2 regions of the Mycobacterium sp. NTMscope_Eco_3 genome follow, and region 1 is predicted to be linked to the other one. Evidence: riboswitches for the same ligand, from Rfam matches in the RefSeq annotation. Region 1 holds a riboswitch; the other holds the start of a gene.
What was found. A riboswitch is a leader RNA that binds a small molecule or an ion and turns the genes downstream of it on or off. The one in region 1 is predicted to bind S-adenosylmethionine.
Positions count from the first base shown of each region.

Region 2: it holds a riboswitch for S-adenosylmethionine, as region 1 does, so the genes downstream of both, AC0KTM_RS20040 (bifunctional o-acetylhomoserine/o-acetylserine sulfhydrylase) here and AC0KTM_RS08155 (hypothetical protein) in region 1, are expected to answer to the same signal.

Region 1 is NZ_CDRJYZ010000001.1:1,768,380-1,771,788, reverse strand. It holds gene AC0KTM_RS08165 (hypothetical protein) at 1-408, shown strand, start outside; gene AC0KTM_RS08160 (tetratricopeptide repeat protein) at 441-1,655, shown strand; SAM riboswitch class IV at 1,815-1,929, shown strand; gene AC0KTM_RS08155 (hypothetical protein) at 1,961-3,124, shown strand.
Region 2 is NZ_CDRJYZ010000001.1:4,347,623-4,351,031, forward strand. It holds gene AC0KTM_RS20035 (NADP-dependent isocitrate dehydrogenase) at 1-1,538, opposite strand, end outside; SAM riboswitch class IV at 1,698-1,815, shown strand; gene AC0KTM_RS20040 (bifunctional o-acetylhomoserine/o-acetylserine sulfhydrylase) at 1,991-3,367, shown strand; gene metX (homoserine O-acetyltransferase MetX) at 3,381-3,409, shown strand, end outside.

The DNA of each region.
Region 1 (3,409 bases):
CGCGACACGCTGCGGGCGCAACTCGCAATTGGGTTGCACCGCAACGTCGAGGTCACCGACGTGTCTGGCAGCGAACGGCGGATCGTGTCACAGGCGTTCTGCTCGGCACTTCCCGTCAAGTATTCGTCGGTCGATGCACCGGCGTGGGAATCGTTTGCGCGCTTGGTTCTCGAAGGGGCGTACGAGGCGACAGTTCTGGCCGCGGTCGAGCAAGCCGCTTCCGGCGGTTCGAACACGGTATTGCTGACCCGATTGGGCGGCGGTGCCTTCGGTAATGCTGATGCATGGATCGACGACGCAATGAACCGCGCACTCGCCATCACGGAGAACGCCGGCTTGGATATCCGCCTGGTGAGTTACGGCAGCGTTCACCCATCGATCCGGGCGATAGTCGACGAATGGAGTTAATGGATGTGGTCGCTAAGGATTAGGTTGCGCCGATGACGGACCGAGAAGTTGTCGCCGAGCGGGCTCGGTTGGAGGGCGAGGCCGCTGCTGGGAGCGCGGAAGCCATGCACGATCTGGCGGTCCTATTGGCGTACCGATGTGCACCGCCGGATGCGGCGGCTGCGCGCGGGTGGTACGAGAAGGCTGCCGGTGTCGGACACGTCCAATCGATGTATGACTTGGGCATCCTGCTCGCTTCGTCGCATCCCCCGGATCTTGCGGGCGCGCGTTCGTGGTGGGAGAAGGCGGCGCACGCGGGACATCACGCGGCAATGGTCAGCCTGGCTGGCCTTCTCGTGCTCGCCAATCCTCCTGAACTCGCACCGGCTCGCCGATGGCTTGAGATAGCCGCCGCATCGGGCGAACCGGTCGCGATGACCGAACTTGGTCGTGTGCTGACGATGTGGGATCCGCCCGATCGTCGGGCGGCCCAATCTTGGTGGGAGAAGGCCGCGGCGCTGGGACATGCAGACGCGATGATCGACTTGGGCTCTCTGCTCATACGTGCCGAGCCGCCTCACGTGGAAGCTGCTCGTGCGTGGTGGCAAAAGGCCGCAGATGCCGGCAACCCCGAGGCCATGTGTCATTTGGGCACCTTGCTGTTCAGGTCGGTGGATCCACCCGATAGGCGAGGCGCACGCCGCTGGTGGGAGAAGGCGGCGGAACACGGCGACGTCACGGCCATGTTCAATCTCGGTCGGCTTCTCACGAAGTATTGGGAGCCAGCGGATTTGGCAGCGGCACAGACCTGGTATGAGAAGGCCGCCCAGGGTGGGCATAGCGGGGCGATGTATAACCTCGGTTACCTATTCGCTGCGAGGATGGCGCCGCCGGATCTTGGTGCAGCGCGGCAGTGGTGGGAGACAGCAGCCGCCGCCGGGGATGCTGACTCAATGATGAGCTTGGGACTGTTGCTCCTCAATCACTCGGATCCGCCTGATCCTGGAGCAGCTCGCCGGTGGTGGGAGGTCGCGGCCGCCGCAGGTCACATCGGCGCGATGTCCAAACTCGCCGGCCTGTTGATGCAATGGAATCCGCCCGATCTACCTGCAGCGCGGCACTGGTTGCAGATCGCCGCTGAAGCGGGCGACGTCAACGCGATGAATAACCTCGCCGCACTGCTTAGTCAGTTGGTGGATCCTCCGGATTTGGCTGGTGCACAGTTCTGGGCCGAGCGGGCGGCAGCGCAGCGCCCTACCGCGGGCTGAGCTGCACGGTCTCCGGGCATAGGACTATCCCGTAGACGGCCAAAATTGGCGACCGCCTCCGATCCCAACCTGCCGCGTCGCATCCGGCATGCTTCAGGATCGGTTCGAGGCGGTTCAGGGACATCGGCCTTGTCAGTGCCCTAACTTAACCTGATGTTGGCTCATGAGTGGACGGCAGTTCGGGTACCTGACCCGCCGTCCCGGCAACCGCGCGATCGCCGCATGGTGCCTCAGGGGAAGAGCTGGCATGCGCCCCTGCGTGCAAGCGGTGGACGCCCGACAGTGGCGTCGCCAGGAGACGAGAGATGACGATCGACGAACTTGGCGCCAGTGACGCCGCACTGCGCGACCGTATCACCGAGCTGTCTGTGCATATTGCGTGCGGGGAGTTGCGGGGTCCGGTCAGCGGGGGACGCTGGCAGTCGTGCTCCTGCGAGGACGACCCGGAGGAATGGGACGGCTGTGCAGTCTCCCGGGAGCAGGAGCTGTGCGTAATCTGTCTGACGGCGACAGCCGGCGGCACGTCACGCTGGGAATGGCTGGCCTGCAAGGCATGCCGCCAAGCAAACGACACGATCGCTGGTATGCGGGACGAGTATGGAGATCAGGATTTCGCCCTCACCCGGTACGCCCTCACGAACGGGAGGGTGGTCTCGGTGGAACCACAGGATCGCCGCGGTTGGTTCCATGCTTTCGCACACGGCGACGACCGCGTGCGCCAGTGGTGTGAACGCGAATACCACCGACTGGCAAGCAAATTCGAGGCCCAGGCCGACGTCCCGCTGCGCATCTGGCAACGCGAGTGGCCGCCTGGTATCGAAACGTCGGTCGACGCGTTTGCGCGGTTACACGACACACTGGATACCGGGTCGCGCTCGGATCAAGTGGAGTCGCCCGAAGCACCCATAGCACCGAATCTCGCGCCGACAGAGCGGCTGACGGAACTGTCGGTCCACGTCCCATGCGGCCGGGTGCGGGGACCAATATCAGGCAGGTGGCAATCATGCCCGTGCGAGGACAGACCCGAGAAATGGGACGGATACGACGTCTCCCAAGAGCGAGACCTGTGTCTCATCTGCGGTCGCGGAACAGCCGGCGGCACCTCGAAGTGGGCCTGGTTGGCGTGTGAACACTGCCGCTCCGTCAACGATGCCATCAGATCGAAATACCGAATGAATCTTCCGCTGGGACGACACAGCATCATGAACGGATATTGTGTTCACGGCTCTGCGCCACCCGAGCGTCAGCGAGAGCAGGCCGGGCGGCTCGCGCAAGTGATGGACGATCAACGAGCCTTGTTCGAATGGCGGGACCGCGAGGTCACCCGGCTGTCGAGCAGATTCCCACCAGCGGCCGACGTGACGCTTCGAGTGTGGCTCGAGGAGTTTCCGCCTAGCCGTGAGGCAACGATCGATGCCCTCATGCGGCTCACCGGGGGCGCGACAATCTTGCGGGGACTCTGTGAGTGATGGCGGACCCTCGGACGTGCCGGCGACCACAACGACCGCCTAATTCGACATCATGGGCGGCGTACACAGCCACGACCGAGTCGGTCTCGCCGCCTTGAAGCTGAGCTAAGGATCTGCCGGCGCCTACCGCCGTCGACTATGGCGTCGAGAAGGGAACAAACTCACTGCCCACACCCGCTAGCCCGGTGAGACTTACATCCTTCCCCGAAACTTCTTGAGAGCCCGATGATTCACCCCGACCCCTTGATGGGACTTCGAGACATTGGCCCGCGCCGGTGGCACCAC
Region 2 (3,409 bases), 2.6 Mb from region 1:
TCGTGCTCCTTCAGGTATTCCTTGACCTTCTTGCGCAGCTCGACCTCGTGCGGGCGTTCGGTGTCCAGCCAGAAGACCACGGTCATGCCCGAGTTGCGTGCCCGGTTGACGGCCAGCTTGACCCAGTCGCGGATCGGTTCGTCGCGGACGATGGGCATGCGCCAGATGTCGCCGGTTTCCACGTTCTGGGTCAGCAGGACTTCCCCGGTGTCGAGGTCGACGATGTTGGCGACGCCGCTCTCGGGGATCTCGAATGTCTTGTCGTGCGAGCCGTATTCCTCGGCCTGCTGCGCCATCAGCCCGACGTTGGGGACCGTGCCCATGGTCGCGGGATCGAACGCGCCGTGCGTCTTGCAGAAGTTGATGATCTCTTGGTAGATCCGGGAGAACGTGGACTCCGGGTTGACGGCCTTGGTGTCCTTCTGCCGCCCGTCGGCGCCCCACATCTTGCCGCCCGCACGGATCATCGCCGGCATCGACGCGTCGACGATCACGTCGCTGGGCGAGTGAAAGTTGGTGATGCCCTTGGCCGAATCGACCATGGCCAGCTCGGGGCGGTGCTCGTGGCACGCGTGCAGGTCGCGGATGATCTCGTCGTGCAGCGACGCGGGCAGCGCCTCGATCTTGCTGTACAGGTCGACCAATCCGTTGTTGACGTCGACGCCGAGTTCGTCGAAGAGCTCCTGGTGCTTGGCGAAGGCCTCCTTGTAGAAGATCTTCACGGCGTGCCCGAAGACGATGGGGTGCGAGACCTTCATCATCGTCGCCTTGACGTGCAGCGAGAACATCACGCCCGTCTCGTAGGCGTCCTGCATCTGCTCCTCGTAGAACTCGATGAGGGCCTTCTTGCTCATGTACATGGAGTCGATGACGTCGCCCGTGCGCAGCGAGACCATGGGCTTGAGCACGATCGTCTTGCCGCTCTCGGTCTCGAGCTCCATCTTCACGTTGCGCGCGCGGTCCAGCGTCATCGACTTCTCGCCGTGGTAGAAGTCGCCGCCCTTCATGGTCGCGACGTGCGTGCGTGACGCCGGCGACCATTCCGCCATGCTGTGCGGGTGCTTGCGCGCGTACTCCTTGACGGCCTTGGGTGCGCGCCGGTCCGAGTTGCCTTGTCGCAGTACCGGGTTCACCGCGCTGCCGAGGCACTTGGCGTAGCGGTCGCGAATCTCCCTGTCCTCGTCGGTCTTCGGGCTCTGCGGAAAGTCCGGAATCTTGAATCCCTTGCCTTGCAGCTCCTTGACGGCGGCGATCAGCTGGGGCACCGAGGCGCTGATGTTCGGCAGCTTGATGATGTTGGTGTCGGCCAGCTTCGTCAGCCGGCCCAGCTCCGCGAGGTTGTCCGGGACCCGCTGCTCTTCGGTCAGGTGTTCGGGGAACTCGGCGAGGATCCGGGCCGCCACCGAGATGTCGCTGGTCTTGATCTTGATCCCCGCGGGTTCGGCGAAGGCACGCACGATCGGCAGGAACGCGTAGGTCGCCAGCAGCGGCGCCTCGTCGGTCAGCGTGTAGATGACGGTCGGCTGTTCGGCGCTCACGGTCTCTCTCCCGGCGGCAAGATCTTCGATATCGGACAATTCTGTGGGGGGCTCAGCAATCTAACTGCCACGTTATCAAGGGTGTTTGGACAGGTGTCGACCTGCATGTGCACCGCCACGGTTGGCGGCGGGTCGGCACAGTACGATAATCTTCGTATTGGTCATGAGCGCCAGCATCAAGCCCCGGCTTGCTGGCCGGCAACCCTCCAACCGCGGTGGGGTGCCCCGGGTGATGACCAGGTCTATGTAGCCACAGGCTGCACGGCAAGCGCGGGTCCGCCATAACGGACCCCTGACTAGAGGGGACACGTGATGTGCTTCTGTCCAGCTCCTTCGGCTCCGCTCACCCTTACGGATCGGCCGATGTGCGCAATCGTCCGCCGCTGCTAGTCGGCCGGCCACCGAGAGACCGCTGAGACCCGAGCCCATATCCCAGGAGAGAGCCAACCCACGTGAGTTCCGACAACGGTACTACCAGCGACAACACGGATCCGACCGCGCATTGGTCGTTCGAGACCAAGCAGGTGCACGCCGGCCAGCAGCCCGACCCGGCCACCAACGCCCGCGCCCTGCCGATCTACCAGACCACCTCCTACGTCTTCGACGACACCACGCACGCCGCCGCCCTGTTCGGGTTGGAGGTTCCGGGCAACATCTACACCCGGATCGGCAACCCGACCACCGACGTCGTCGAGCAGCGCATCGCCGCGCTCGAGGGCGGTGTGGCGGCGCTGTTCCTGAGCTCCGGCCAGGCGGCGGCGACGTTCGCGATCTTGAACCTGGCGTGTGCCGGAGATCACATCGTCTCGAGCCCCAGGCTCTACGGCGGGACCTACAACCTGTTCCACTACTCGCTGGCCAAGCTCGGAATCGAGGTCACCTTCGTGGAAGACCCCGACGATCTGGATTCGTGGCGGGCCGCGGCGCAACCGAACACCAAAGCCTTCTTCGCCGAGACCATTTCCAACCCGCAGATCGACATCCTGGACATCCCCGGCGTCGCCGGGGTCGCCCACGACAACGGCGTCCCGCTGATCGTCGACAACACGGTCGCCACGCCCTACCTGATCCAGCCGTTTCGGCACGGCGCGGACATCGTCGTGCACTCGGCCACCAAGTACCTCGGCGGCCACGGCTCGGCGATCGCCGGGGTCGTCGTCGACGGCGGCACCTTCGACTGGACGCAGGGCCGGTTCCCGGGATTCACCACACCCGACCCGAGCTACCACGGCGTGGTGTTCGCCGAGCTCGGCCCGCCGGCCTACGCGCTCAAGGCGCGCGTGCAGCTGCTGCGCGACCTCGGTTCGGCCGCCGCACCGTTCAACGCGTTCCTGGTCGCCCAGGGCATCGAGACGCTGAGCCTGCGCATGGAACGTCACGTCGCCAACGCGCAACGCGTGGCCGAGTTCTTGGCGGGCCACGAGGGCGTGCTGTCGGTGAACTACGCCGGACTGCCCGGCTCGCCCTGGCATGAACGGGCAAAGAAGCTGGCGCCCAAGGGAACCGGGGCGGTGCTGTCGTTCGAACTGGCCGGCGGTGTCGATGCCGGCAAGGCCTTCGTGAACGCGCTGAAGTTGCACAGCCACGTCGCCAACATCGGCGACGTGCGTTCGCTGGTGATTCATCCGGCGTCCACGACGCACGCCCAGCTGTCCCCGCAGGAGCAGCTGAGCACCGGGGTCAGCCCGGGGCTGGTGCGGCTGGCCGTCGGCATCGAGGGGATCGACGACATCCTCGCCGACCTGGAGCTCGGCTTCGCCGCGGCAGCCAGATTCGGTGCGGCCGCGGGGGCGTCCGGCACCGATCCGAAGGCCGTGGCGGCGTTCTAAAGGAATCCTGCCCATGACGATCTCCGACGTGCCCACCCAAAC